4 regions of the Roseovarius sp. M141 genome follow, and region 4 is predicted to be linked to each of the others. Evidence: riboswitches for the same ligand, from Rfam matches in the RefSeq annotation. Region 4 holds a riboswitch; each other region holds the start of a gene.
The links. A riboswitch is a leader RNA that binds a small molecule or an ion and turns the genes downstream of it on or off. The one in region 4 is predicted to bind thiamine pyrophosphate.
Positions count from the first base shown of each region.

Region 1: another riboswitch for thiamine pyrophosphate. It lies ahead of thiM (hydroxyethylthiazole kinase); the one in region 4 lies ahead of FGD77_RS09900 (FAD-dependent oxidoreductase).
Region 2: another riboswitch for thiamine pyrophosphate. It lies ahead of FGD77_RS02515 (Ykof family thiamine-binding protein); the one in region 4 lies ahead of FGD77_RS09900 (FAD-dependent oxidoreductase).
Region 3: another riboswitch for thiamine pyrophosphate. It lies ahead of FGD77_RS21005 (ABC transporter substrate-binding protein); the one in region 4 lies ahead of FGD77_RS09900 (FAD-dependent oxidoreductase).

Region 1 is NZ_VCNH01000008.1:164,468-171,971, forward strand. Features, by position in the region: gene FGD77_RS04845 (SulP family inorganic anion transporter) at 1-320, shown strand, start outside; gene FGD77_RS04850 (aminotransferase class I/II-fold pyridoxal phosphate-dependent enzyme) at 334-1,470, opposite strand; gene thiD (bifunctional hydroxymethylpyrimidine kinase/phosphomethylpyrimidine kinase) at 1,551-2,354, opposite strand; gene thiE (thiamine phosphate synthase) at 2,351-2,968, opposite strand; gene thiM (hydroxyethylthiazole kinase) at 2,965-3,753, opposite strand; TPP riboswitch at 3,807-3,899, opposite strand; gene FGD77_RS04870 (DUF1674 domain-containing protein) at 3,935-4,123, opposite strand; gene FGD77_RS04875 (RsmB/NOP family class I SAM-dependent RNA methyltransferase) at 4,190-5,449, shown strand; gene FGD77_RS04880 (heparinase II/III family protein) at 5,551-7,293, shown strand; gene purH (bifunctional phosphoribosylaminoimidazolecarboxamide formyltransferase/IMP cyclohydrolase) at 7,318-7,504, shown strand, end outside.
Region 2 is NZ_VCNH01000003.1:66,615-74,118, forward strand. Features, by position in the region: gene FGD77_RS02495 (IS110 family transposase) at 1-117, opposite strand, end outside; partial or broken gene FGD77_RS02500 (strawberry notch family protein) at 277-3,474, opposite strand; gene FGD77_RS02505 (hypothetical protein) at 3,440-3,628, opposite strand; gene FGD77_RS02510 (ABC transporter permease) at 3,615-4,313, opposite strand; gene FGD77_RS02515 (Ykof family thiamine-binding protein) at 4,424-5,035, opposite strand; TPP riboswitch at 5,025-5,132, opposite strand; gene FGD77_RS02520 (UPF0149 family protein) at 5,256-7,304, shown strand.
Region 3 is NZ_VCNH01000008.1:3,484,966-3,492,469, reverse strand. Features, by position in the region: gene FGD77_RS21020 (ABC transporter permease) at 106-843, opposite strand; gene FGD77_RS21015 (ABC transporter ATP-binding protein) at 840-1,562, opposite strand; gene FGD77_RS21010 (TenA family protein) at 1,559-2,227, opposite strand; gene FGD77_RS21005 (ABC transporter substrate-binding protein) at 2,227-3,195, opposite strand; TPP riboswitch at 3,264-3,369, opposite strand; gene FGD77_RS21000 (DUF4153 domain-containing protein) at 3,522-5,276, shown strand; gene FGD77_RS20995 (heme NO-binding domain-containing protein) at 5,335-5,931, shown strand; gene FGD77_RS20990 (diguanylate cyclase) at 5,928-7,055, shown strand; gene mnhG (monovalent cation/H(+) antiporter subunit G) at 7,394-7,504, opposite strand, start outside.
Region 4 is NZ_VCNH01000008.1:1,198,901-1,206,404, reverse strand. Features, by position in the region: gene FGD77_RS09920 (HesA/MoeB/ThiF family protein) at 58-1,020, opposite strand; gene FGD77_RS09915 (thiamine phosphate synthase) at 1,017-1,619, opposite strand; gene FGD77_RS09910 (thiazole synthase) at 1,616-2,377, opposite strand; gene thiS (sulfur carrier protein ThiS) at 2,380-2,577, opposite strand; gene FGD77_RS09900 (FAD-dependent oxidoreductase) at 2,567-3,547, opposite strand; TPP riboswitch at 3,713-3,811, opposite strand; gene FGD77_RS09895 (GntR family transcriptional regulator) at 4,149-4,757, shown strand; gene FGD77_RS09890 (methyltransferase domain-containing protein) at 4,860-5,630, opposite strand; gene FGD77_RS09885 (pimeloyl-ACP methyl esterase BioG family protein) at 5,627-6,247, opposite strand; gene bioA (adenosylmethionine--8-amino-7-oxononanoate transaminase) at 6,244-7,504, opposite strand, start outside.

The sequences.
Region 1 (7,504 bases), 1.0 Mb from region 4:
CGCCCGTGGCCGGCATCGTTGCCGCGCTGACAATCCTGCTGATCATGCTGCTGGCCGCGCCGCTGGCGGGCTATCTGGCGATGCCCGCGCTGGCCGGGCTGCTGATTCTGACCGCGTGGAACATGAGCGAGCCGCATAAGTGGCGCGGCTACATGCAGGGCCGTGTTTCGGATCGCGTGCTGCTGGTCCTGACGCTGGTGCTGACGGTGTTTGCGGATCTGACCATCGCCATCGGCGTGGGTGTGTCCGTCGGGCTGGCCCTGCGGTTGCGTCGGCGCAACGCCGACATGGAAAAGGACTGGACCCCGCCCGACCGCTGAGCCGGTGCCGTCGCTAGGCCCTGTTCCGCGTGACATGCGCCTCCATCGCCGCCAGCCCCTCGTCCAGCCCGCTGCGCCCGAACCCGATGCGGAACCGGTCCACCGGCGTCGCGCCCAGATCAGAGCGGTAGATCGTGCTGGGCAGGACCAGCACGCCCGCCTCCTCGACCAGCCTCCGGGCGAACTCCTCGACACCTTCGGCGCCCAGATAGCGCGGGTAACCCATGCAAGATCCGTCCGGGCGCGACCAGTCGAACAGATCGGGATGACGGGCAAAGAACGCGTCCCATTTCGGCAGGTTCTCGTCGACGATGGCATTGTTGCGCGCCAATATGCGGTCCCGCGCCTTTAGCGCGATGCGCGCCAGATGCTCGGACGGGCCGGAATTGCAGATCGACAGGTAGTGTTTCATCCGCTCCATACGGCTTAGGACATCGCGGTTCTGACATGCGATCCAGCCGATGCGCAGCCCCGGCAGGCCGTAGGATTTGGACATCACGCCAAGCGACAGCCCGCGTTCGTATTCGTCCGCAACAAAGGGCAGATGCCGGGCGCCCGATGGTCCCAGCCCATGGAAAATCTCGTCATGCAGGATCCAGATGCCATGATGGCGGCACAGATCTATCAGCGCGCAGTAGCGGTCCAGCGGCAGGATCGCTCCGGTCGGATTATGTGGAAAGTTGATCGTGACCAGCTTGGTGTTGGGGCGGATCGCGGCCTTGATCCGGTCGATATCCAGCGACCAGTTATCATCCGGGTCCAGCGGCACGCCCGTCGCCGCGCAGATCATACTGGGCAGGGTTTCGTGCGACTGGTAGTTGGGCGTCACCACGATGGCATGATCGCCGCGCTCCAGCAGCACGGAATTGGCGGCGAATATCCCCTCGCTCGCCCCGGCAAAGCACAGGATATCCTCCGGTGCGCGGCCCGCATAAATGTGCGCGATTTCAGCCCGCAGCGCAGGCGCGCCCCATGTTTCGGTATAGCCCAGCCACATGGTCTGGAATGCGTCGCGATCCGCGTCGCTGGCCATCTCCAGCAGGTCGGCCAGCGACATCGCCTCGGCGTCCGAGGCGGTCATGTGATGGCGGGCGCTGAACTCCCACTTGGCGAAATGGGTTTCCAGCCGAAAATCAGGGAGCTGCGTCATGTCGTGCCTCTTGGGGGCGTTCAATGCACCGACAAACCACATTCCATGGGGAAAGTCATGCGATAGGTCAGGACGCTGGGTTAGTCGCCGCGCGCCGTAGCGTGAAAATGATGGGTCGGGCCATGCCCGGCGCCGACACTCAGCAGATGGGCATAGGCGATTGCCTGCGTCACATATTCCTTGGCGCGTGCGACGGCAGCGGGCAACGTATGCCCGTGCCCCAGCTGGGCGGCGATAGCCGACGACAATGTGCAGCCGGTGCCGTGCGTGTTGCGGCTGTCGATGCGCTTTGATGTCATCCAATGCGCGCCCTGCGCCGACAGCAACAGATCGGGGCTGCTATCGCCCGCCAGATGCCCGCCCTTCAGCAAAACGGCAGGCGCACCCAGCGCCAGCAGAGCTTCGGCATGGGCGTGCATTTCGTTCTCATTCTGCGCCTCGGGAACGTCCAGCAGATCCCCCGCCTCCGGCAGGTTGGGTGTGATCAGCGCGGCCATGGGCAACAGGCGCTCGCACAGGGCGGCCACCGCATCGGTATGCAGCAGGCGGTCGCCGCCCTTGGCCACCATGACCGGGTCGATAACGATGGGCGCATCCAGCCCGGCGAGCGCATCCGCGACCACGCCGATGATCTCGGCATTGCCCAGCATCCCGATCTTGACCGCGTCGATGCGGATATCCTCGCGGATCGCGACGATCTGCGCGGACACCATGGCCGGATAGACCAGCTGCACCGCCTGCACGCCGCGCGTGTTCTGCGCGGTCAGCGCGGTCAGCGCGGCCATGGCATAGCCGCCATTGGCCGAAATCGCCTTGATGTCGGCCTGAATACCGGCTCCGCCTGACGGATCAGACCCGGCGATGGACAGGATATTGGGGATCATTTTACGCTCCATTCGTGGATCAGGGCGCGCGCTGCGGCTTGCATGTCCGGCGCGCGCGATATGGCGGAAACGACGGCGATGCCGGCCGCGCCCGCCTGCCGGATCGCGCCCGCATCGCCGGGTTTGATACCGCCGATTGCAACGCAAGGAAGCGGCGTGGCAGCAATGATCCGCGCCAGCCCGTCCATGCCGAGAGGCTGCGCCGCATCCGGCTTGGTCGCCGTGGCGCGCAAGGGGCCGACGCCCAGATAATCGACGCTGTTTGGCGCGATAGCGCCGAGTTGCGCCTGCATTTCGATCGACAGGCCCAGAGCCATATCCGGCCCGATCCGGGCGCGAATGGCGGCGATATCACCATCGCCCTGCCCCACATGCAGGCCGTCGGCGCCAACATCGATGGCCACCTGCACCCGGTCATTGATGACCAGCGCCGCGCCTGTCGCGCGGGTGATCTGCTGCACCTCGCGGGCTAGCGCGACCATCTCGGCATCGCTGGCATGTTTGTCGCGCAGTTGCACGATGCCGACACCTGCGGCGACGGCGGCGCGCACCTGATCAGGCACGGATGCGGGCGCATCGGGATCGGTGATGAAATAGACCGGACCCAGCCTCATGCTACGGTGATCCTCGCGCGCTTCGTCACGTCGGCAGGCGTCAGCGCGTAGAGAGCATCGATAAACGCCACCTGAAAGCTGGCCGGCCCCTTGGCCGCATCGCCTGCCATTTCACCGGCAACGGCATAGCTGGCCAGCGCGGCGACGGTCGCAGGTAGCGCGGGCTGATCCACCGCAAAGGCGACGACACCCCCGGTCAGCGAACAGCCCAGAGCGGTGATGCGCGGCATCAGCGCATGCCCCCCGGCAATGCGATACGCGGCATCGCCATCGGTGACGTAATCGACCGCGCCGGTGACCGCGACGACCCCACCGGTTTGGCGGGCCAACGTCTGCGCCGCGCCTGTCGCATTGCTGACGGTATCGGCGGTATCAGCACCCTTGCCCGCCGCATTGGCCCCTGCCAGCGCGATGATTTCGGAGGCGTTGCCGCGAATGATCGTCGGCTTCAGCGCCAGCAGGCGCGCACCGGCATCGCGGCGCAGGGCGGTGGCGCCGACGGCGACCGGGTCCAGCACCCACGGCTTGCCCGCCTGCGCCATGACGCGCGCGGCCTCCTCCATCGAGATCACCCAGTCGGGATCGAGCGTGCCGATATTGACGCTGAGAGCATCGGCCAGCCCAGCGAATTCGCCCGCTTCGCCTTGGGCATGAGCCATGGCCGGGCTGGCCCCGATCGCCAGCATGATATTGGCCATCACGTTCATCGCGACATAATTGGTGATGTTCTGCACCAGCGGTGCGCGGGCGCGCATCTGCGCCAGATAGTGCCCTGCGTCAATCATCATGGTCCCCCTTGGCCGCAGAGGGAAACATCGCTCCAAGGCGCCGATATGGCCCTGCCTGCGCTGCAACTTCCTCCGCCGGTATGATCCGGTTCAGGTTCGAAGGGTGCATCTCAGCCCTCGTCGCGGCGCCCCTGTTACTTGGGCCAAGATGAGCGCGCGATGCAGCGGCGTCAAGCCATCAGAAATCGATGGCGATGCCCTTCTTTTCCCAATCGCCGTAGCGCACGGCCTCGGGTCCGTCCTTGCGACCTCCCAGTTCCTTGGGCAACGCGCGGTCATCGGCGGCGGCGCGGCGCTGTTCTGCTTCGGCGAGGGCGCGGATGGCCTCAGGTGGCAAACTGGGTGGCAGATCGGGGCGGTCGGACATGGCAAGGGTTCCTTTTGGCGCTGCCCCTTGATATACGCCGCCGTCACCATTCAGCAAGGATTTGCCATGCCCCCGCCATCGCCGCGCGCCGCCGCCACCCGCCTGCTGGACCAGATCCTGGGCGAGCATCGCCAGATGGCGGACCTTCTGGCCACCGGCGCGCTGGATCGGCTGGAAGCGCCCGACCGCGCCCGCGCCCAGCGCCTTGCCACGCAAACGCTGCGCGGGATGGAGCGGGCCGACCGCGTGCTGGGCAAACATCTGCGCAAACCACCGCCCCTGCCGGTGATGAACATCCTGCGGCTGGGCACGGTCGAACTGTGCCTTGGCGGCGATGCGCATGGGGTGGTCAACGACTGCGTCGGGCTGGTCGCGGGCGACAAACGCTTTGTCCGGCTCAAGGGGCTGGTGAACGCCGTGCTGCGCAAGGTCGCCGCCGATGGGCCTGCCGAATGGGCCATCCTGCGCGTGCCGCATTTGCCCAAATGGCTGCGCGCCCCCCTGTCCGAGGCCTATGGCGCCAAGGCCGTCGCCGGGTTCGAGGCCGCGCATTTCGCAGCTGCGCCGCTGGACCTGACACCCAAGAGCGACGTGACCGAACTGGCGGATGCTGTGGGCGGCATTGTGCTGCCCACGGGGTCTGTGCGCGTGCATAATGCGGGGCAGGTCAGCGCATTGCCGGGCTATGACACCGGCGATTGGTGGGTGCAGGACGCCGCCGCCGCGATCCCGGCCCGCGCGCTGAGCGCGACCAAGGGCGAGGCGGTGCTGGACATGTGCGCCGCGCCGGGCGGCAAGACGCTGCAACTGGCGGCTACGGGCGCGAACGTCACCGCGCTGGATATCTCGGACGCGCGCATGGCGCGGGTGCGCGAAAACCTTGCGCGCACCGGGCTGGAGGCCAGTCTGGTGACGGGTGACGCGCTGACACATCATGGCAGCTATGACGCGATCCTGCTGGACGCGCCCTGTTCGGCTACCGGCACGATCCGGCGCCACCCCGACCTGCCCCATGCGCGCGACGGCTCGGAAATCGGCGATCTGATCGCGCTTCAGGCGGCGATGCTGGACCGCGCGCTGGGCCTGCTGAAACCCGGTGGGCGGCTGGTCTATTGCACCTGCTCGCTGCTGCCGGACGAGGGCGAATGTCAGGTGGACGACGCGCTGCTGCGCCATCCGGGTCTGACGGTCGACCGCGACGCGCTGAACATGCCCGGCATCGACCCCGACTGGATCACCGAAGAGGGCGGCTTGCGCCTGCGCCCCGATTATTGGGGCGATATCGGCGGCATGGACGGGTTTTACATCGCCGTGCTGCGCCCCTGACCCGCTTCGGCTAATTTTCGCAATCCTGCGGTGACTCGGCCTACGCTGCGCGATATGCTCTGCTGAAATGGCGCCGCAAAGAGCGCCCAAAGGCGAGGCGCATGGGATTTTCCGGCACATATCGGGCGAAATGGACGCATTGGGCGAACCGCGTCGCCGCGCGCCGTGCGGGGCGGACGAATCCCGCGACCGCCTTCGCGTCCTCGCCCGAGCCGCGTATGATCGGCAGCTTTGCCCGTGGGCGGCAACTGACGGCGGGCAATTTCATGTTCGCGGGCCACCTGCTGGAACGGCCCGGTGCCGCGATCTGGGATCTGGTCGCGCCCGATGCCGCGTTCGAGGCTGAAATGCACGGCTTTGCCTGGCTGGACGATCTGGCCGCCGTCGGCGATACCCCCGCACGCGCCTGTGCCCAAGGGTGGACCACCGGGTGGATCGCCCGCTACGGCGCCGGGCGCGGCCCCGGCTGGACGCCCGAGCTGACCGGGCGGCGCCTGATCCGCTGGATCAACCACGCGCTGTTCCTGCTGGGCGGACAGGACAAGGCGGCGTGGGACGTGTTCTATCGCGCGCTCGCGCAGCAGACGCTGTTTCTTAGCCAACGCTGGCACTCCACCGCCCCCGGCCTGCCCCGGATCGAGGCCCTGACCGGCCTGATCCATGCGGGCCTCGCGCTGGAGGGGATGCAGGGGCACGCGCCTGTCGCCGCAACTGCGCTGGGCCGCGAATGTGACGCGCATATCGGCGCAGAAGGGCTGCTGGCGACCCGCAACCCCGAGGAATTGCTGGACATCTTTACCCTGCTGACATGGGCCATCGCCGCGCTGGAGGATGCAGGCCAGACACCGCCCCTATCGTTGAGCGCCGCAACCGGGCGCATCGCTCCCACCTTGCGCACCCTGCGCCATGCCGATGGCGGACTGGCCCGCTTTCATGGCGGCGGGCACGGGCTGGAGGGGCGGTTGGATACCGCGCTGGCGGCCAGTGGCGTCAAGGGGCGGCAAAAGGACGGGCTGGCGATGGGCTATGCACGGCTGAGCGCCGGGCGCACCTCGGTCATTGTGGATGCGGCGCCGCCGCCTGCCGGGCCGGCCTCGGCAAACGCGCATGCTTCGACCTTGGCGTTCGAGCTGACATCGGGGCGTCGGCAGCTGATCGTCAACTGCGGATCAGGCGCCAGCTTTGGCGCCGAATGGCGGCGCGCCGGGCGCGCAACGCCGTCACACTCCACATTGGTGATCGCGGGCGACTCCAGCGCGCGGCTGGGCGAGGGTGCGCAGGCGGATTGGCTGGTCAGCGGCCCCTGCGATGTGCCCTCGCAGATGAGCCAGGCGTCCGATGGCCTGCGTTTTGAAGGGGGGCATGATGGCTATGCCGCTCGGTTCGGCCTGACCCATGCGCGCACCATCGAAATGACGTTCGACGGGCGCGGTGTCGCGGGCGAGGACATGCTGCTGGCGCTGTCGGACACGGATAAGCGCCGGTTTGACCGGGCGCTGGTTGCGGGGGCCATGCAGGGCGTGCCCTACCAGATCCACTTTCATCTCCACCCCGAGGTCGACGCCGCACTGGACATGGGCGGCGCCGCCGTATCGCTGGCCCTGCGCAGCGGTGAAATCTGGGTATTCCGCACCGACGCGCGGGCGCATATCACGCTGGAGCCGTCGGTGTATCTGGAAAAAACCCGGCTTAAGCCCCGTGCAAGCAAACAGATAGTTTTATCTGGCGCCGCGCTGGAGTATGCGGGCCGCATCAGATGGTCGCTGGCCAAGGCGCAGGATACCCCGATCAGCATTCGCGATCTGGCGCAGGACGCGCCGTACCTTGCGCCCGAAACCGGCTAAGACGTCAAACACGCAGGAAACCCTATGACCGATATCGTTCCCCTCCGCCGCGCCCTTTTGTCCGTGTCCGACAAGACCGGGCTGATCGATCTGGGCCGGGCCCTGTCAGAGCGCGGCGTCGAACTGCTCAGCACCGGCGGCAGCGCGAAAACGCTGCGCGATGCAGGGCTGGACGTGCGCGATGTGGCTGATGTGACAGGCTTTCCCGAGA
Region 2 (7,504 bases), on a different contig from region 4:
TACCAATGCCTCAGGCTCGCTCTCCGCCTGTAATTCTTCAACGATCCTCCCCTGTGGCCCCAGCACACAAATCGCAGTGCTTGCCAGAGATACATCCAATCCGATAAATACATTCATGTCGTTGCCCTTCTATTCTTAGGAATTGAGGCGCATGGAAACATACGACCTCGTAGACGCGCTGCAGGCGCATCAAGGGCAACGGCACTTCAGATCATGCTGACAAACAAGCGAAACGTGCTCGATTCGCCGATAGCCCCATTACGGCATCTTTTCCTTTCAGGCGGCCCGATCAGTCCTCGAGGATGATCCCTTCCCGACAATCCTGCCCAGGATCGCGGCGGTATCGACGCCCTCCCCGTGCGGAACGAAGACCCGGAGCTGGAAGGCGATGATCTCCGTGAAGCACCCCATGGCCTTCAACCCCTCGATCGTGCCCCGGTCTGCCCCGTCGATCTCGAGACGTGCCACGCCCGCGACGCGGCGGCGGGTGAGGGAGAGACCTCGGCCCAGATCGACAGGTGCGGAAGAGCCAAGCGCGGCCGTCAGCATCTCCTGCGGGGTTTTGGGCGTGCCCACCATGAACCGCGCACGCAGCGCCGCGGCGCCATCCTCACTCACGGTCCGGCCGATCATGCTCCCCTGCCCTTCCGGCGTGACGCGGTAAATGCGCTCATTGCCCGAAGGAATGTCCTTCCAGATCGGCAACAGAAGCCCGGTCAACAGATAGAACCTCGTCGTGGTCACCTTGGGCAGGCTGTCGGCCTCTTCGTCCCAGAGGCGGCGAAACTCAGGCGGCTCGATCTCCTCCCATACGGACGCTTGGAACTTCCCTTCCTCGACATAGGCGGACCCGGTCGGCCGCGTCACCTTGCGCATGAGCGTGACGATCTCCTCGTCATACATCTGCATGGGCCGGGACGAGATCAGCGCCACGCGCCCGGAGGCACGGTTGGTCATCGGCAGTTTGTCGGGGTTCCGATTGAGCGCTTCCTCGGCCGAAAGAACCTTCACTGGGTCGGTGACCTCGAGGCCGATGATCCGCGTCACTGCCCCCGAGCGCGGACAGGTCCAGAGATCTTCCGTCGAGACCTGCACGATCCTCTCCCCGCGTAGCGTCTCCACCCCGAGATCAAGCAAGCCGGCCGCGCGGGCGCGTTCGGTCTGATCGGCAATCCGGGTCATGAACTCGGCAAAGAGCGCATTCTGCATATGGATCGGCAGCGCCAGCACCCGGTTGAGGAACCGCTGGATCGGCGGCAACTCTTCGAGCAGCACGCCGTCCTGGTCGATCAGCCTCAGGGCGGTCCAGTCCGTGAACCGCTCGTAGCTCATGGCCGCCGCGTGCCCGGCGGCCAGATCGGCGTAATAGCCGCGCAGCGCCGCCCGTGCGATCGGGCTTTCGAGATTGTCCTCGGCGCGGAACATGCCCTGCGAGCCGGTCTCGCGCTGACCCTTGGTGAGCGCCCCCAGCTGATCGAGCCGCCGGGCGATCGTCGAAGTGAAGCGCTTCTCGCCATGGACATCCGAGGTGCAGACCCGGAAGAAGGGCGCACTGACCTGTGCCGAGCGATGCGTGCGGCCGAGCCCCTGGATCGCCGCGTCGGCCCGCCAGCCGGGTTCGAGCAGATAGTGCCGCCGCCGCTTCTGGTTCTTCGCGGTCTGGGCCGCGTGATAGGAGCGCCCGGTGCCGCCGGCATCGGAGAAGATGAGGACGTCCTTCTCCCCATCCATGAAGGCACGGGTTTCCGATGAATTGCTGCTGGCACTGCGCTTCTCAATGAAGAGCGCGCCGTCCTGCGATTTCAGCGGCCGGATCGAGCGCCCGGTCACTTCGGCCACCGCGTCGTCGCCAAAGGCCCAGAGAATCTGATCTAGCGCCGAGGGGATCGGTGCCAGCGCCATCAGCTCCATCATTGCCGCATCGCGCAAGGTGAGCGCCTCGCGCGAGACGACCAGGGCGCCATTCGCATCCCGCAGCGGTTCGGCCACCATGTTTCCATCGATCTCGACCAGCTTCCGGGCGTGGATCGGGAAAGCCTGTTCGAGATACGAGAGCACGTAGTCCCGAGGCGTCAAAGCGCCCTCGACCAGTTCGTCTTCGGGATCCATCGCTTCGAGCCGACGTTTCAGGAGGCTTTCGCCGGTGGAAACCACCTGGACGACGCAGGCATAGCCATCCGCCACGTCCTGCTCGATGGCGCGGATGATGGTCGGGGCCTTCATGCCCATCAGGAGATGGTTGAAGAACCGCTGCTTGGTGCTCTCGAACCGAGATTTGGCCGAGGCCTTGGCGGCGGAGGCGTTCGTCTGACCGGACGCATCGTTGACGCCGGTGGCGGTCAGCGCCGCCTCGAGATTGTGGTGGATCGTCCGGAAGGCCCCTGCGTAGGCGTCGTAGATCTCGACCTGGGCCGGTGTGAGGGCATGTTCGAGAACGTCATATTCCACGCCGTCGAAACTGAGCGCCCGCGCCGTGTAGAATCCGAGCGTTTTGAGATCGCGCGCCACCACTTCCATCGCCGCCACCCCGCCGGCCTCCATCGCGGAAACAAAACTCTCGCGGCTCGGGAACGGATATTCCGGCCCCTGGCCCCAGAGTCCGAGGCGCGCGGCATAGGCCAGGTTGTGCACGCTGGTGGCGCCCGTCGCCGAGACATAGAAGACCCGCGCCCGCGGGGCCGCGAGCTGCAGGCGCAGCCCGGCGAGACCCTGCTGGGAGGGTTTGACCCCCCTGCCCGCCTCAGACCCGGCAGCATTCTGCATGGCATGGGCTTCATCGAAGGCGAGCACGCCGTCGAACTCTGCGCCCATCCAGTCGAGAACCTGGCTCAGCCGCGTGGTGCCGCATTTACCCGCGGAGCGCAGTGTGGCGTATGTCACAAAAAGGATTCCGTCACCCATGGTGACCGGCTGGTCCGGCTTCCATTTCGAGAGCGTCTGGATGTCGGCGGGCGAGCCGCCGATATCCGTCCAGTCGCGGATCGCGTCCTCGATGAGCGTGGCAGATTTGGAGATCCAGACCGCCTTGCGCCGTCCCGCGAGCCAGTTCACCAGGATGAGCCCGGCGCATTCTCTCCCCTTGCCGCAACCGGTGCCGTCTCCGAGGAAATACCCGAGGCGATAGGCGCGCGCCGCCGGGTCATCGTCCCTGCGGGTCATCCGGGTCTGGTCCTCGTCGATCGTGAACCGGCCCGGCAAGTCGCGCGCGTGCGCGTCGTTCGCCATGAGAATGGTCTCGAGCTGCGCCTCGGAGAGATGGCCCTCCTCGATCAGGCGACCGGGCAGGCGCAGATCGGTCGCAGCCTCGCTCGACGGCACCGGAGGCGCCACCGACGCCATTGCGATGCTCTCGACCAGCGGGGTTGGATGCTCCTGCGCGCCCGCGATCTCGATGCGCTGCGGACGATAGCGGGCATAGATGTCGGAAACGGGGGTGTTTTCACGCGGGTTGGAGAGGGAGGTGAACGCGAGAGGGACGGCGGCATGTGTCGTCGGTTTGGCGGTGGAGGATGTGGTAACCCGACGGCCCGATCAGGCAGGTGATCCGGCCCTCGCGCAGCGCGCAGGAGAAATCGGTGACCAGCGGCACTGATCCGGCCCGGACCGTCAGATCCTCAACCCGCAGCATCGCGCCCCCTTGCATGTCCGTGGGCCGTGAGCCTCTCGATCAGGCGCAACGTGCCGAGCATCAAAAGCGTGACCGCGGCCGAGACGACGACGGCGGCAAGCACCAGATCGGCGCGGAAATTGTTCTTGGCGGTGAGGATGTAAATCCCCAAGCCCCGCCGCGCCCCGGCGTATTCGGCAAAGATCGTGGCCACGATGGCGTAGGTGGCCGAAATCCGCAGCCCGGCGAAGAACGAGGCCCGCGCCACCGGCAGTGTTGCGCGCCGGAAGATCCGGCCTCGTCCCGCGCCCATCGCGGTCAGAAGGTCGAGATAGGCCTGCGGCACCTGACGGTAGCCCGACAGCAAACTGACGAGCATGGGAAAGAAGGTGACGAGGATGACCAGCAGCACCTTTGGCAGCATACCGAAGCCGAACCACAGGATCATCAGCGGCGCCAGCGCCACCAGCGGGATCGTCTGGCTGGCGACGAGCAGCGGCATCAGCCCGCGTTGCAGCCAAAGGCTGAAATGCAGGGCGACCGAGGCGCCGAAGGCGAAGACCACCGACAGCGCGAAGCCCAGCGTGGCGACCGCAAGCGTGGCACGCGTATGCGGTCCGATCCGTGCCCGCTCGATGACGAGCGAGCGCAGAACGTCGGTCGGGGCCGTGGCAGGACCAGCGCCGAGACGCCGCTTGCCATGCAATAGATCTGCCAGGCCAGCAGCAGGGCCAGCGCGATCAGCGCGGTCGGCAGGATATGGCGCAAGGGGTGCATGAAAGCTCTTGCCGCGAACCGGGCGCGGCGCAAGGGGTGTCAGGCAAGGCTGGGGCTGTTGGCCGATGCCGTGAGGTCGATGGTGACATGCCCCTCGGCGGGACCGAAGCGCAGGAACGCCTGGCGCAGCGCCTCGAAAACCGCGCCCGCATCGCCGCGCAACCGTGTGCAGAAGTTCTTGGACTTCAGGAAAGTGCCCGACCCCTTCAGGAAGTCGATGCAGCCATAGATTTCGTCCATATGCCGGTCCTGGCCCAGCACATAGAGCGAGAACTGCACGTCGATGCCGACACCGAGATCGGGCGCGGCACCCACCGCCTCCCGCGCCAGGGCCTGACGTTGGGACAGGCTCTGGCCCTGGGCCTGCACCAGCGCCTCGCAGCAGCAGTTTGGGTCGTCCGGCTCGCCCGGGCATCCGCGCGACAGGGTGACATGCATGGTCACGTGATCGGGCTGCCGCGCCACGGCGGCAAAGAGATCGCGGATCGCGTCGATCAGGGGGCCGGGCGCCCCGACCATGAGCGTCGAGACATCGTCGGTCTCGATCCGCAATGCGCTTCTGTGGGGATTGAGGGCCTCGAGCCCGGTGGTGATGACATCGACGAAATCCGACGTCATCGGATAGAGTGACACTTGTGCGCCTATGAACATATTCCCTCGCTCCGCCGGCATTACCCGGATCAGCTGTGAAGGGTTCGCGCGGTCTTGCGCATCTCAGCTCCTGAACGGAGCACCCCTGGATGACTTTAGGGTATCCCATGCACCCGGCGTGTCAAGCGTGACTCGCCACAGCCTGCGACAGGCCGCCTGGACCACCTGAGATGAACCTATAGAGTTGGCAGCGCTTGGCGACTGCAGTAACCATTCCACCATGACTCGCGACTCCGTTCCCCTGATCGATGCCATCGCCGCCGCGCCCGATGATGCCGCACAGGCCCGACTGCTCCGCGATGGGGCCCGCGACCTAATGGCCGGTCCCGCTGCCATCCCGGATATCGCCACCGTCGCGCTGGAGTCGACCGACGATGCCGAAACGCAGGCGGCCGCGGCGCTCTTGTCCAGCGCGCTTGACGAGGCACGGATGGCCCGGGAGAACGACGCGCCCGAGGGCGCGGCCCTGATCGACACCCTCGATGAGGCGCTGACAGCGCGGGACGCGGCCCGGCCGTTCGCGCCGGCCCTGCGCCTGCGTCTCGCGCAGATCTACGCGCGTGCGGGCCTTGCGCCGCCGGAATTCGCCATGCTGACCGCCGACGTCATGGACGGGGACGAGGCCGGGTCCGAAGAGATGCCCGATCTCGGCGCGTTGATCGACCCGATCCTGCAGGAGATCGGTGATGACCCCCTTCAGGTTCATGCCGCGCTTGTCGAGCTCCTCGCCGGGCTGCCGCCGGAGCTGGCGGCGATGCTGGTTTCCATGACGGTCGCGCGGCCGGGCGCGGTGGAGGCGCGGCTCGGTCTTTACTGGCTGCTCGATGCACAGCCCGACCTTCGCCTCGCCGCCGCAACGGCGCTTGTGTCCCGTGCCGAGGCGGGGACACTGACGCCGGAGATTGGCGCGCTGCTGCCGACGCTGCGCAAGTGGCTGCCCGAGGATGCCGCGCGCGCCGCGCTCGATGGGGTGATCCGCCGGCAGATGCAGCATGGCGCATCCCGGACGGCGGGGCGCGGGCCGACCATCCACCGGGCCGCCATAAGCCTGCCGGACGGTGCCGGCGCACAAAGCCTGATCGCCGCCGTCCAGATCGGCAGCCGACGCGCGGTTGCCATGGCGATGCTCAAGCAGGGCCACGGCGTGAAGGATGCCTTCGTCATCCCCTGCACAAGTGCGACCGAACAGAAGCAGATGCTGGCCCGCATCCTGGACGAGATGGAAACCTTCGAGGACGCGCCGGACATGCTCGCCGCGATGCTGGCGCGCGGTCTCGGTGAGGGGCTGGAGCTGGGTCTGATGCCGGCGCCCGGCATGGTCGATCTGGCCGAAATCCTCGGCCCCGACGCACTGACCCCCGCCGCCGGCGATACCGAGGCCATTCTCGACGCCATCGGCGCGGCCGAGGCGCTCGAAAGCCTCCCGGCGCCCCGCCGTACCGCGCTGGTCAAGGCCAGCGCCGACTGGATGGGGCATTTTGAGCAGGCCGACAGCTGGTTCGAGGACACCGGTGCATTGCGCGACGCCATTGGCCGCGCGCGAACGGACAAGGGGCGCGAAACCGCTGTCTGGAAACATCTCGCGGGCCGGCGGGCCTGGTGGGCGCGGCAGTTCGCGGTCTCTGCGGCGGTGCTGAAATCAGCAGCCGGCGTGGACCAGGCGCTCTGGCTGTCCTTCGCCGCAGTAGCACAGGCACTGGTCGACGGGCGATCCCTGAAGCGGATCCCGATCATGGCCGACATCATGGCGATGACGCTGGACGCGGCCGCAGCGCGCGACGGGGATATTTTGCCGATATCGCGCTCCGGTGCGCCGGATGACATCGGCGCTCTGCTCGCCGAGGCCGGGATGAGCGCGGCCTATCTGCAGGGCTATCTCACGGCCCTGGCGATCGCACCGCTGCAGCCGTCGCCGCAGGACTGGCTGGGCGCGCTTCTCGGAGGGATCGAGTTTCCGGGCGAGGGTGTGATCGACCACCTGATGGGATTCCTGATGATGCAGGCCAACCAGACCGATGACGACGCCGCAGACCCGGAAATCGTTGCCCGCAACCTTACTGCCCTGGACGAAGACGGCCTGAAGGACTGGGCTGCAGGTTTCGACAACCTCGTGATGGCGACCCGTGGTTCCTGGCCCGCAAAGCTTCTGGGTGCCGACGACAAGCGCATTCTGCGCGACCTCAAGAAGATCGCCACGGGCGCCGAAGGCGACACGCTGCGCAATGTGCTGCCATCCTGGGTACCCCGACGCCACGAATTGCGGCGGTAGCTGCGCCGACTTGCGATCATGCATCGGCGGCGGAGGTTTGGCATATCCGGCCCACAGCCGCCGTTGGAACGCCGCCCGCGGTGCCGCAGAGCAGAGTCACCGGAGCCGCTGTCCAGACACGCTCCCGCTTAGCCGGGCGCGACGATGCCAGCTTAATCGAGCGCTATCTCACGCGTTCCCCCGCCACAACCATCCGGCTG
Region 3 (7,504 bases), 2.3 Mb from region 4:
TGCCGAGCGTTGATGGGTATTTGAACCAAGAAAAACCAATGGCGCGCATCGCTGTTTTTTCTTGGTGAAAATACCCAAATCCGACGCCTGCCCAAAGGAGTCCGGTCAGCCATTTCTGTCCAGCGTGGCGCGGCAGGCGCGATCGACGGCGGCGTGCAGCAGGACGGTGCAGATCGCCAGGACAATGAGCGCGGCAAACATCAGGTCTGTCTTTGCACGTCCATTGGCCAGCAGCATCAGATAGCCCAGACCCTTGGACGCGCCGACCCATTCGCCGATGATCGCGCCGATGGGGGCATAGACTGCGGCCAGTCGCAGGCCTGACGCAAAACCGGGCAGGGCGGCCGGGATGCGGATGTGGCGCATGATGCGCGCGGGGCTGGCGCCCATGAGGCGCGCCATGTCGATCCAGGCCTGGGGCGTGCGCATCAGGGCGTCGAAAAAGGCCGAGGTGACGGGGAAATAGATCACCAGCAGCGTCATCACCACTTTGGATCCTATGCCATAGCCGAACCACAGGGTCAGGATCGGGGCGAGGGCGAAAACCGGCACCGCCTGGCTGAAAATCAACATGGGGCGCACCAGCTGGCGCGCGAGGGGGGATGCGGCCAGTGCGATGGCTGTCGCCCCGCCCAAGGTGGCGCCGAGGGCGAGGCCCGCCAGCACTTCGATGGCCGTGATCATCGTATGGTGCGCGATCAGGGCGCGGCTGGTCCAGAGCGTTTCGGCCACCAGCGCAGGGCCAGGTAGAATAAATCGTGGCACACCGGTCAGCAGGACCAGCGCCTGCCATGCAGCCAGCGCGACGAGCGCCGAGGCGGCGATGCTGCCGACGCGCCTCATGGTCCGGCCCTCAGTTCGGCCAGCAGGGCGCCTTGGGCACTGAGGGTCGGCGCGTCATCCACGGCACGCGGCGGGGCGCCGGGGGGCACGGGCCGTTCGCGCAGTCCGCCGTGGCCGAGGATGAGGATGACGTCGCTCAGCCGGGCCGCCTCGGCCGGGTCATGCGTGACCATCAGCACGGTTTTGTCCGAGAGCAGCTGTGCCGTCAGGTCCTGCACCTGCGCGCGGGTGCGCGCATCCAGCGCCGAGAACGGCTCGTCCAGCAGGACAATGGGGCGATCCTCCATCAAGGTACGCGCCAGTGCGGCGCGCTGGCGCTGGCCGCCCGATAGCGTGGCGGGGCGTTTTTCCGCGTGTGCGCGCAGCCCGACCTCGTCCAGCAGTTCGGCGGCGCGCTTTTCATCCGGCGCCGCGTTGCGCAGGCGGGCACCCAGGGTGACATTCTGCGCGACGGTCAGCCACGGCAGCAGCAGATCGGATTGTGCCATCAGCGCCACGCGCCCGGCGAGGGGGGCGCCGTCACTGGCAGTTAACGTGCCGGTCAACGTCGCCTCGTCCGCGATGCTCGAAATCAGGCGCAGGATGGTGGACTTTCCCACGCCGGACGGTCCCAGCAGGCAGGTCCATTTGCCTGCCGCCGCCGTGAGCCGGATGGGCGGGATCAGGGGCACGCCGTCGATATCGACGGACCCCTCCAGGATGATGCCGGGCGCTGTCATCCCTGCAAACCCATGTCCCAAAAGCCCACCTCCAGCCGTACGGCTGTGGAAAAACGCTGTGAAAGCGCGCGCCACCGTGGGCTATCCTGCGGCGTTGCCCCCAGCCGCCGGGCAATGGCGCCATCGAGAAGCGTGCCAGCCTTGCGACAGGCTTGCTGATAGTCCGACCCGGCATAGGTATCGATCCATTCGCCATACGGCGTGTCGCCGCGCCCGGCAGCCAGACGCAGGCCGATTTCGCCGTATCCCAGTACGCAGGGCGTGAGCGCCGCCAGCAGGTCCAGAAAATCGCCCGAGTAGCCCGCATCCAGCACATAGCGCGTATAGGCGATGTTCTGCGCCGCCTCGGGCGCGGCGAATAGCGTGGCCTCGTCGATGCCTTCGCGCGCGCAGGTGGCGACATGCAGCGCGATTTCACCGTTCAGCAGCGCGTCCAGCGTGGTCGTGGCAAAGCGCATTTCCTCGACCGTGTCCGCCTTGACCACCGCCAGCGCCCAGGCGCGGGAGAAGTGGATGAGAAACACGTAATCCTGCACGAGGTAGTGCAAAAAGGCCTTGCGCGGCAGCGTGCCGTCCCTCAGCCCCTCGACAAAGGGGTGATGGGTGTAGGCGTGCCAATCCTGCGCCGCGTCCGCGCGCCATGCGGTGAAGGTATCGCCGTACATTACTGCGCCTCCGATTGTGCGCCGGATGTTGCACCCGGATCGATGGCCAGTTCGGACACAGAACGCGTGCCGTCCAGCAGCCCGGCCTCGGCCAGGAAACGCTCGAAATCGGCGTAGCGGGCGATGTCGACGGCGGCAGGGCGCAGGGCAAAGCGGGGAATCGTGTCGGTCCACGCGCGGGCGTTCAGGGCATCGTCCAGCTCGGGTGAGGTGGATTTGAAGATGTCCCAACTGTCGTCGGGGTGGTTGACGATGTATTGCGTCGCTTTGCCCGTGGCGCGCAAAAAGCGCGAGATCAGCGCCAGATCCATCGTCTCGGGGTTGGCGACATAGATCAGTTCGTCATAGGGCGGCACGCCGGCCTCTTCGACGAAAAAGCACGTTCCGGGGGCGCCTTCGATCTCCATCTGGTTCAGCTCGAAATTGCGATAGGCGCCGATGACCGCATCGACCTGTCCGGACATGACCGAGGGGCCAAGGGACCAGTTGACGTTGATCATTTCCACATCATCGAAGGTGATGTCATGCTGATTCAGGATCGCGTTCAGCAGCGCCTCTTCGACGCCGGCAACGGAATAGCCGATCTTGCTGTCCTTGAGGTCGGCGATCGTCTTTATTGGGCCGTCCTTTAGCACCAGCAGGCAGTTCAGCGGGCTGGCGATCAGGGTGCCGACGCGGATCAGCGGCAGGCCTTCGGCGATCTGAAGGTGCAGTTGCGGCTGGTAGGATACGGCCAGATCGACCTGACCTGCGGCCACCATCTTGGGCGGGGCCGAGGCATCGGCGGGCGCGATGATTTCAATGTCCAGACCTTCATCGGCGAAATAACCGCGCTCTTGGGCGATTACGATAGGGCCGTGGTTGGGGTTTATGAACCAGTCCAGCACGAGGGTCATCTTGTCCTGTGCGCATGCTGGCACGGCGGTCAGGGCGCTTAGAAAGGCGGCGGTGAAAACGAGGGATTTCATGTCGGCTCCTTGGTGGTGATTCAGGACCGACGGGACAAACGGAAAAGGGGCGCAGGGCCGCATTGGCGGCGTCTGCCATCTCCGTTCCCTCCGCCGGTACTGACCGGATCAGGTTCGATGGGTCGGCGTATCGCCTCTCAGCTCCGGCATAGCGGAGCACCCCAACGGATAGGCCAGACCTAGCAAGTGCCGGGCGTGCGCGCAAGCCGCGAAAGACCACGCCGCGCGGGACGGCGCCTGCGGTGAAAATCGCCCGTTCAGCTTGGGCGTGAAAGGCGGTAGGCTGCGGCGAAACGATGCGTCAGATCATACCCGGAGTGCTGTCCATGATGCTCAGATCCAAAACCAGTGACGCGCGGCTGCTATACGCCATCGTCGGCGCGGTGGCAGGCCTGTCGGTCTGGGGGTTGATCAATGTTCTGCCGGACATGGTGGACAACGCGCGGGCCGCATTGCTGCCCATCGCGGCCGGGCTGGGGTTCTTTGGCGTGCTGCTGGCGCTGCTGGGGCCGGTGCGCCTGAAACTTGCGGCGGTGGCGGCGCTGGGCATGGCGGTGCCTGCCGCGCTGCTGCTGTTCTGGGCCAGCTTTCGCCATGCGCAGGTCGAGGATTTTCTGGACACTGGGTACGGGGCGGCCGCCTTTGTCTATCTGCTGGTGATCGGGGTGCCGTTCGTGACCGCCGGGCTGCACAGGCATGGGGGATGGCGCCACTACGGGGCCTTGTTTGACACCGCGTGGAACCTGGTGGTGCGCGTTGCGGCCGCGTGGCTGTTTGTCGGGGTGGCCTGGCTGGTGCTGCTGCTGTCGGATCAGTTGCTGGGTCTGGTCGGGATCGACATCATCGAGGATGTCATTGCGCTGGAGCCGGTGCCATACCTCGTCAGCGGTATTGCGCTGGGCCTGGGTCTGGCCATCGTGCATGAGCTGCGCGATTACGTGTCGCCGTTTCTGGTGATCCAGCTGCTCCGTGTGCTGTTGCCTGCGCTGCTTGTGGTGCTGGCGGTGTTTATCGTGGCGCTGCCGTTTCGGGGGCTTGCCAGTCTCTTTGGTCAGTTTTCGGCGGCGGCCACGTTGGTGGCGGTCACGGTGGCGGGCATTACCCTGGTGACGACAGCGATCCACCGCGACGATGGCGTGTCGGTGCAGGGCGCGGGTATGCTGATGGCGACCCGCCTGCTGAGCGCGATGCTGCCTGTGCCCGCTGCGCTGGCGCTGTGGGCGGTGTGGCTGCGCGTGGACCAGTACGGGCTGACGCCCCACCGCGTGGCGGGACTGATCGCCGCTGCGGTGGCGCTGATCTATGCGCTGGCCTATGCCGTCGCGCTGCTGACGCGCACTGATTGGCGTCGCCAGCAACGCAGCGTCAACCGCTGGATGGCACTGGTCACGCTGGCGATTGCGGCGCTATGGCTGACGCCCCTTCTGAATGCCGAGCGCCTTGCGACCGCCAGCCAGATCGCCCGCGCGGGGTCTGGTGCTGCGGACCGGGATCTGGCCCTGTGGGAGATGGCCAATGAATGGGGTATCGCAGGCCAACGCGGCCTGGCCCGGCTCGAGTCGCAGGCGGATGCGCAAGAGGACGGTGATCTGCTGGCCCTGATCGAAAGGGCGCGCCAGACCCCGGCCAGATGGGACTACCAGAAGGCCACAGGCGATGACGGAATCGTCACGCTGGAAGGCATCGTACCGCTGCGTCCGGTGGGTAGCAGCCTGCCGCCCGGCGCGCTGGACGGGCTGGACCCGGACGAGCGGCAACAGATCCACGAATCTTGCAAGCGCCGCCTGACCGGGGGGCATCCGGGCTGTGTCATCGTGATCGCCCCGTTCGAGCCGGCCGAAGATACCGAGCGCGCCATCGGCCTGTTCGCGACGGCAGACGAAGGCGCGCGACTGGTGGCATACCGGATATATGAGGGGCGCCTGTTTCAGCAGGGGTATCCGCGCGATATTCTGGGAGGCAACTACCCTTATGTCTCAAAAGACGTGATTGCGGATATTCTCAAGGGTCGGTTTCGCCTCGTCCCCGCGCCGCGCACGGTGCTGGAGGTCGGAGGCATGCAGCTGTTTCCGCAAAATTGACCGCGTTGGTGAATTCTTAAGGTGCGCCGTGCATATCTGAACCAGGGACGTAGCGGAGATGGATATGCACGGGCTGATCAATCGGGCGATAGAGCGTTTCGTGCGCGACACGTATGGGCGCGACGTCTGGGGCACCGTGATGCGGCGCGCCGGGCTGGATTATACCGAATTCGAGGCGATGCTGACCTATGAGGAGCATGTCACACATGACGTGCTGGGCGCCCTCGCTGATGTGCTGGGTCGCCCGTTGCAGGATATCCTCGAAGATATCGGAACATATCTCGTCTCGCATCCCAACGTCGAAGCGCTGCGCCGATTGTTGCGTTTTGGCGGGCCGACCTTCACCGAATTTCTGCACTCGCTGGACGATCTGCCTGCGCGCGCGCGGCTTGCCGTGCCTGACTTGGCCCTGCCCGAGCTTGAGCTGCGCGAACGCGGCGATGGGCGTTTCAGCGCGCTCTGCCGTAGCCGGACGCCGGGGTTCGGACATGTCATGGTCGGGCTTTTGCGCGCGCTGGCAGATGATTACGGCGCGCTGGTCCTGCTGGACCATAAGGGCCGCCGCGACGGTCTGGAAGTGATCGAGATCCGGCTGCTGGCGGTGGAGCATGCCAGCGGACGCCGTTTCGATCTGGGTGTAGGGGCAGTGAAGTGAGTGTTCACGTAGGCAAGGACCGGTCTGATCACGCCACGGCGATGATGGATGTGCTGTGCCCCATGCACGCGGTACTTGATGCCGCGGGGTGTGTGGTGCATGCCGGTCCGACATTGGCCAAGACATTCGGAGCGGCGCCGATGATTGGCGCACGGTTTGCCGATCTGTTTGAGATAAAGCGCCCACAGACCGATGGATCCATACGGATGCTGCTGGGGCTGGCGGGCACCAAACTGCATCTGCGGATGCGCTGCGCACAGCGTACCGACCTGAAGGGTGTCGTCGTGCCGCTGGCGCCGGGCGCGGCCCCTGTCGGTGGCGCGCTGATCAATCTGTCCTTCGGGATCTCGGTTGTTGATGCTGTGCGGGATTACGGTCTGACCAGCAGCGATTTTGCTGCGACTGATCTCGCTGTCGAAATGCTCTATCTGGTCGAGGCCAAGACCGCCGCGATGGAGGCGTCGCACAAGCTGAACCTGCGCCTTCAGGGCGCCATGATCGCGGCCGAGGAAAAAGCCTATACAGACACGCTGACCGGGCTGCGCAACCGCCGTGCGTTGGGTTATGTGCTGGAACGACTGACCGAGGCAGAGCAGGATTTTGCGCTGATCCATCTGGATCTTGATTACTTCAAGGCGGTGAACGACAGCATGGGGCACGCGGCGGGCGATCATGTGCTGCGCGAAGTTGCGCGCATCATGGTTGAAGAGACGCGCGACGAAGACACCGTCGCCCGCGTCGGCGGTGACGAATTTGTGCTGGTGCTGACGCGGCTGACTGATGCGGGTCGTGTGCATGAAATCGCGGCGCGGCTGATCGGACGATTGTCGCAGCCCATCCCCTTCTCGAATCGGTTCTGCACCATATCGGCCAGTGCGGGGTCGGTAATGTCGTGCGATCACGCACATCCGGATATTGCGCGCCTGATGCTGGAGGCCGATACGGCGCTTTACGCTGCCAAGGATCGTGGACGCGGGTGCCATATTCCGTATTCGCTGGATCTGGGACATACCGGTGATCCCTTGGCGGACGCTGGCGAAAGGCCCGCGGATGCGCGCGGCCCCGTGGCGCATAGCGGTCCGGTGGCTTGGGGCGACAGCAAGGGGGCAGATGCCGTCGAGTGATGTGCCGCTCTGCTCTGGGCGCCTGCTAAAGCGTTTCGCCTTAAACTTAAGGCGAAACGCGTGCAACGCTCATATGTCTGGTGCGTTTCGCGAAACGCTTTAGGAACAGCGTGAACCGCAGGTCAATGCCCCGGCAATGGCTTATCCTCTCGCGGGACAGTTCGCGTCCGAACGGCATCGATGATCGCTCACCATACCATTTCGTCAGGCGACGCCATTCTGGTCGTCTTGTAAAAGGCAGATCGAAAGGCCGGGAAACAGGACTTTGGAATAGCGTTACGTGTCTGACGGGAGCGCGAGGGACTATGTGTACCGCGCGCGCGGCTCTGGTCTATGCGTCAGGTTTTGGTCTCGCTCTCCAGCGCGCGGTCGGCTTCGGGTACGTTCAGTGTTGACCAGGTGTCGTCCTCCGGCGGCGGGGGCGGGGTTGGGCAGGCGTCCTTGTGGAT
Region 4 (7,504 bases):
CCGGTGGTTTATCGCCAACCGGTGGAAGATCGAAGATTGAAGGGGGCCGTGCCTGTCCTATGCGTCGGTCACGCTCAGCAGGACGATTTCGCCGGGCCAGCGGGTCCGCAAGGTCTGGGCGCCGTTATGCGCGCGCAGGCCCGTGCGGCAGGCAAGGACGATGCGCCTGATTTCGGGGGCGATGCGGATACCGGTGAGGGCATCGGCGGACAGGTGCAGCGCATCGGGGCGGAACGGGGCCGGGGCTTCGGTGCGCAGATCAATGACCAGATCGCCGGTGCAAATCGCAGAGGCCGCGATGAAGGGTAAATCGGCCACAGGTTCGGGCGCGTCGTCAAAGCGGAATTCAGCCATCCGCCAGCGCTCGGCATCGAAAATCATCATCTGCCCCAGCGGCGTGGGCGACAGGCCCAAAAGCACAGAGAGCGCCATCTGCGCCTGCAACGCCCCCATCATGGCGACGACCGGCCCGAGGACGCCGGCAGTGGCGCAGGTGGGCGCCGAGATCGGCAGATCGGGAAAGATCGCCCGCAAGGAGGGTGCGTTGCCGCAGACCCCTGCGACATAGCCCTGCAAACCCAGCGCCGATGCGGTAATCAGCGGCTTGCCCGCCGCGCGGCAGGCGTCCGAAAGGGTGAGGCTCGCGGCAAAAGTATCGGCGCAATCGAGCACCAGATCGGCGGCGGCAACGCGGTCCGGCGCGATGTCGGGGTCGAGCCACGCCACCTGTGCGCAAACCTGAGTATCGGGATTGAGGCTGCGGATCGCCTCTGCCGCTGCCTGCACTTTGGGCCGACCGATATCCGCCATGCGATACAGCGGCTGACGATGCAGGTTGCCTTCTTCGACGTGATCACCGTCGATCAGCGTCAGCATGCCGACGCCCGCGCCCGCCAGATACTGCATGACCGGCACCCCAAGCCCGCCGGCGCCGACCACCAGAACATGCGCGGACTGTAGCCGCGCCTGCCCTTCGGTGCCGACCTGCGGCAGGATCATTTGACGTGCGTAACGGCTCATCCACAGGTCTCCAGCCACGCGCGCATCCGCATGTCGGGGTCGGCGTGCAGCGTGATGTCGGTGACTGCCGCCACCAGATCGGCGTCGGCGGCAAAGACACCCGGCGCACGCGCGACCGAAAGGCCGCCGATGGCGCAAACAGGCACATCACCGCATAGGCGCTTCCATTCGGTCACGCAATCAAGCCCCTGTTCGCGCCACTTCATCTGTTTCAGGATCGTCGGATAAACAGGGCCAAGCGCGATATAGTCGGGCGCAAGCGCCAGCGCACGATCAAGCTCGCTGTGGTCATGGGTTGAGAGTCCGAGGCGTATGCCGACGCGGCGAATAACCTTGATATCCGCGGTGTCGAGGTCTTCCTGACCCAGGTGCAGCCAATCGGCGCCCTCTTCAAGGGCGATCTGCCAATGGTCGTTGATCACCAACGCGGCGCCATGTTTGCGTGTCAGCGCCAGCGCACGGCGGATTTCCTCACGCAGCGCGGGTTCAGGTGTGTCCTTGACGCGCAGTTGCACCAGACGCACCCCCACGGCCATGGCCCGCGCGATCCAATCGGCGCTATCGAAAATCGGGTAGAAACGGGGCAGCTTCGCCGTCATAGCCATGCCTTTCCGATCAGAGGAGTCGATGGAACAGCCATGTCGCGTGCTGGCATCGGGCCGGAGGTGGCCGTGAGTTTGCCCGCCTCTGCGGCAAGCGCGAAGGCGCGCGCCATGGCGGCGGGATCGTCGGCCTGCGCCACGGCGGTATTCAGCAGAACCGCGTCATAGCCCATCTCCATGGCCTGCGCCGCGTGGCTGGGCAGGCCCAGACCCGCATCAACCACCAATGCCAGATCAGGAAAGGCAGCGCGAAGGTTGCGTAGCCCATAAGGATTGGCCAGCCCCAGCCCCGAGCCGATCGGCGCCCCCCAAGGCATCAACACCCGGCAGCCTGCCTCGACCAGTCGCGCGGCGATCACCTGATCTTCGGTCATATAGGGAAAGACCTTGAAACCAGCCGCGCAGAGGGCTTCGGCAGCCTCGACCAATTCAAACGGGTCGGGCTGAAGCGTGTCGTCATGGCCGATCACCTCCAGTTTGATCCAGTCGGTCTCGAAATATTCGCGGGCCATATGGGCGGTTGTAATCGCTTCGCGGGCGCTGTGGCATCCGGCGGTATTGGGCAGAAGATGCACGCCAAGCGAGCGCACCAAATCCCAGAACGCTTGCCCCGCGCCCTGCTCACGACGCAGGGAAACGGTGGCGACCGCCGCGCGCGAGTCGCGAAACGCGGCCTCCAACACCGCAGGCGAGGGGTATTGCGAGGTGCCCAGCATCAGCGGGTTGTCCAGCGTGACACCATAAAAATCGCGCATCCTCAGCCCCCCTGCATCGCGGTCAACACTTCCAGCCGGTCGCCAGCCGACAAGGGCGTGTTTGGCCGCTGCGAGACGGGGACAAAGCGACCGTTCAGCGCGGTCGCCACGCGGGCCTCACCCCAGCCCAGTTGCTCCAGCGCCGCAGCCAGATTGGCGGCGTCGATCTTGTGCGCGGCGCCGTTGACATCAATCATCATGGAAAAGATCCCCCTTCTCCGAGGTTGCGATAAAACCCGCCGCCTGGCGCGCCAGTGCGGGCGCCATTAGATAACCGTGGCGGTATAATCCGTTGAGATGCAGCACGCGGCCGCGCTGGATGATGCGCGGCACGTTGTCGGGAAAAGCAGGCCGCAGATCAGCCCCAAATTCAACGATTTCCGCCTCGCCAAAGCGCGGGTCAAGCGCATAGGCCGCAGACAGAAGCTCCAGCGCCGAACGTGCCGTGACCGGGCCGCGCGCGGCGCTTTCGATCTGGGTGGCGCCCAGCATGAACAGCCCGTCGCCGCGCGGAACGATGTAGAGCGGATGGCGCGTGTGCAGCAGGCGCACCGGGCGCGTCAGTTCGATTTCCGGGGCGCGCAGCAGCACCATTTCACCACGCACGGCCCGTAAATTCAGCAAATCTGCCTGCGCTGCGAACCCGCGGCAGTCGATGACGATGCCGGGCAGATCGCCGGGCTTGGCCTCGACGCGCTGCACCGTAACGTCTTCTGCGGCCAGACCCGCCGTGAGGTCTGCCAACGCGCGCCGCGGGACAAGATGCGCCTCATCCGCAAAGAACAGCCCGCGTCTATGCCGACCGGCCAGATGCGGTTCCAGCGCGGCGATTTCATCGGCCGTCACCGTGCGATGGCCGCTGGTGCGGCTGGCGAAACGCCCAAGGTCGGCGCGGTCCCGATCAAGCGCAAGCACCAGCGTGCCGTTGCTCTGCACCTCGGTGACTTCGGCCCAATGCGCGGCGGCACCGGCCCCATGGATCACCACGGCAGGTTCGGCCACTGCGCCCTCGCAATCGGGCGCCAACATACCGCCCGCCCACCACGAGCAGCCATGCGGCCCCGGCGGGCCGTGGCGGTCAAATAGCTGCGGTCGAATGCCATGCGCCAACAAGGCGCGCGCGGCCCAAAGCCCGGCCACCCCGGCGCCGAGAATGGTAACCTCAGTCAATGCGCCAAACCTCGTGGAAGTGATGCACTACCCGGTGGACCTGCCCGATGGCCAGCACATCCACCGCCGCTGTGCGGCCCCGCGACGCTCAATGCCTGAAATGTCATCAAGACCCCTAGTGTTGCAGCGGGTCGCGGACAGACGGTGTGCGGGAGCGGCAGCCAGAACTGCAATTTCACCGTTCCCTCCGCCGGTATGGCCCGGATCAGGTTCGATGGGTTAGCTTTCGCCTCTCAGCCGATACCGGCACCCCAACGGTTGAAGCTGCAAACTATTTCTCTGATAATATTCTGTCAACGGCGGAGTGAGAATTCGCCAGTTGACGGTGTTTTTCTAGCGTATCGTTTGTCACAAACAGGCTCGGCTATCTGTCAACGGCACTCACGAAGTCAAAACGCACCCCGCTCCGCCGCCTACGCGCCGCGCGGCAAAGGGCCGGATCACAGTCAGATTGACGGGGTCAGGTTCCAGATTTCCGTCTGCGATCCAGTAGGGCCTATCGCCACCTGCAACGTCCGGACTCGACGCATTTATTCACCTTCTACAGGCCACCAAATTCCTGTAGTTGGGAAGATGCAGCCACAATATTTTGAATATATCCGTGAATATTCCCCACAGCAAAAAATCAGACCAGATCGCACGTGTATTGACAATGAAAATTGTCCGGGGAGAATTTCGGCCGGGCGAAAAGCTTGGCCAAGACCAAATTGCGCGTGAATTTGGCGTCAGCCATGTGACCGTGCGCGAAGCCTTGTTGCATTTGTCAGCACAAGGCCTTGCCACCAGCCTGCCGCGCCGGGGCATGTGCGTGGCGCCGCTGGACAGGAACACGGTGGATGAGCTGCGGCTGATGCGTCGTGCGTTGGAACCCGTGGCTCTCTTGCAATCGGTGCCGAAACTGACCGCTGCGCAAATTTCCAAGGCTGAGACGGTTCAGGCGCAATGCGATGCGGCAGAGACCGCTTTTGCGTGGGAAGAAGCCAATCGCATGTTCCACATGGCCATCATCGCAGGGTGCAACATGCCGCGCCTGACAGAAGAGATCAACAATCTGCAACTGCTCCATGCGCGCCACTTCTTTGCCAAATATGCCGACCGCTGGAAGCCGCGCTCGGAGCCTGACCACCATGCTATCATCGCGGCGATACACGACCGGGACGCCCCGAGGGCGGACGCGATCCTGCGGCGCCATCTGACAAGATTGAGCTAAAGCACTTTGCGTTTTTTCCGAACCCGGGAAAAGGTCCGTGCCTCTTCAGTGTTGCGGGCATTTTGGCATCAAATCTGTAACCCGGATTGTGTGCAAAACGCTTCAGGCGTCCTTGTGCGCGATAATCCAGATCGGATGATAGGTGAGCGGCACGCCTCCGGGGGCGCCAAACGCTTCGATATATCGCGCGCTAAAACGCGCGAGGGTTGCGCGGGTCCAGGTGTTCGCCGCAACCGCATTCACACCGGTTTGCTGGAGATGCCTGAGTACGTCTATGGGGCTGTCAAACCAAAGCTGCCGCCGGTCCTGCCCCACATCCGCAATTTCGAACCTGCCCGCGCCTGCCGTTTGCACAGCACCCGCCAGCGCCTCTGGCAAACATAGACCGGGCGCCTGTGCAGTAGATCCAAGGGCACGCAATTCGTTGAACTGCGCAGGTCCGAAGCCCGAAAAAGCCAGCCAACCACCCGGCGCCAGAGTTTGAGCCGCCTTGCGCAACAGCGCTTCGGGGGCATCCATCCATTGAAGGGTCGATGCCGAGGCGATCAGATGCGGGGCCTTGGGCCAGATAACGCTGCGGATATCGCCCTCCAAAAAATCCGCGCCGACCGACTCCGCCAGATGGCACGCATTCGGCACCAGATCGTTCACTGTCAGCGATGCGATGGAAAACCGGTTCAGCAATGCATGGGTCAAATGCCCGGTGCCGCAGCCGATCTCAAAGGCACTTTGAAAGGGTTTGGACAGGGACAGATCCGCAAGCCGCTGTGCAAGCGCATCTGCGATACGGGCCTGTTCGCTGGCGCCCTCATGGTAGCTCTGAAAACTGCGGGTGAAGCTGCGTTTGGCGCGATCAGCGATACAGGCATTCATGCGAACCAGTCCTGCCAGTTTTGACCAGCTGCAAAGGGTTGATGCGCAGCGCGCAGGCGCCGGACAGCGCAGGATTGCGCCTGCCACGCGGCCTGCTGCGCGCGCGTCGGGATGATCCGGTCGTGCTGTGAGATCCAGATCCGGTCAAATTCGGTCTGCGGGGCACCGCCCCGTTGCGCAATGGCCCGAAGCTCGGCCTGCGCCGCCGCCACATCAATGCGCGGGATCGGCCCGGCATGGCCGACCCGGCAACAGAACCGGGCAAAACTGGCCGCGCTCAGCCCATGCGCCGTTGCCGCGATGGTTTCGGGCGCGATGCCGTGGGTTTCATCCGCCGGGCAGAGCGTTCCGTTGACCGCCACCAGCCGCTGAAGCCGCAGCGTGTGGGCCGACAGCCAATGCGCCGCGGCGGCGACGCCAAAGGAATAGGCCAAAAGGCGGATGCCATCATATTGTGACACCTCGCGCAGCGGATCATCGAGCGCCCTGTAATCGTCCACGACCAGCACATCCCCGGCGCCTATCAGCCCCGCAAATGGCACCGCCCCCAGCCCCCAGCCGCCGAACACCAGCGTCAGCTGCTGCCCGCCGTTGCGCGCCAGCCAATGCCGCCTCATGGCGCACCCCGCGCCAGCGCCACCATGGCCGAGGTGACGCGGCTCAGCTCATCAGGGCTGATGATATAGGGCGGCATGCAATAGATATTGCGCGCGAAGGGGCGCAGCCAGACGCCGGTTTCGGGTGCCAGACTGTGGGCGATACGCGGGTCAACCGTATCGTGCATCTCGATCACGCCGATGGCGCCAAGCACCCGCACATCGGCAACGCCCGCGAGGCCGCGCGCGGCCTCCAGTTCAGCGCGCAACTGCGCCTCGATATCGCCCACCTGCCGCTGCCAGCCTTGATCTTCGAGCAGACCAAGGCTCGCGACCCCGGCGACGCAGGCCAGCGGGTTGGCCATATAGGTCGGTCCATGCATGAAAACACCCGCCGCGCTTTCCCCGATTCCGCGCGCGACGGTTTCATTGGCCACGGCTGCCGCAAACGAGATATGCCCGCCAGTCAAAGCCTTGCCAAGGCAGAGGATATCCGGCACGACCCCGGCATGGTCCATCGCAAAAAGCCGTCCGGTGCGGCCAAAGCCGGTGGCGATCTCGTCAAGGATCAGCAGCACGTCATGGGCATCACACAGCGCCCGCGCCCCGCGCAGCCAGCCCGGATGGTAAAAATACATTCCGCCGGCGCCCTGTACGACCGGCTCGACAATCAGCGCCGCGATTTGGCGCCCCTTATCGCGCAGCAGACACTCCAACGCAGCAAGCCCGTTGGCCGCAGGATCCTGAGGCCAGACATCGTCGATCCGGATCGGCGGGCGGGGAATGAAATGCTGGATCGACAACGCCCCGCGAAACAGCCCGTGCATGCCATTTTCCGGATCACACACGCTCATCGCCTTCCAAGTGTCGCCATGATAGCCGCCCCGGGTCGTGGCAAATTCGACCTTGCCATCATGGCCCCGGGCCATCTGGTACTGCACCGCCATCTTCATCGCGACCTCGACCGAGACCGAGCCGCTATCGCAATAAAATATGCGGTTCAGCCCGTCCGGGAGCAGCGCGACAAGTTTTCGGCCCAGCTCAATGGCGGGCGTATGGGTCAGGCCCCCGAACATCACGTGGGGCATCGTATCGATCTGCTGTTTCATCGCAGTGGTGATCGCGGGGTGACGGTGACCATGGATCGCGCACCACCATGATGACATGGCGTCGATCATGCGGGTGCCGTCCGAACATGTCAGCCAGACGCCCTCGGCGCCCGTGACCAGATGCATCGGACCCGGATCTGCGACATTCGTGTAGGGGTGCCACAGGTGC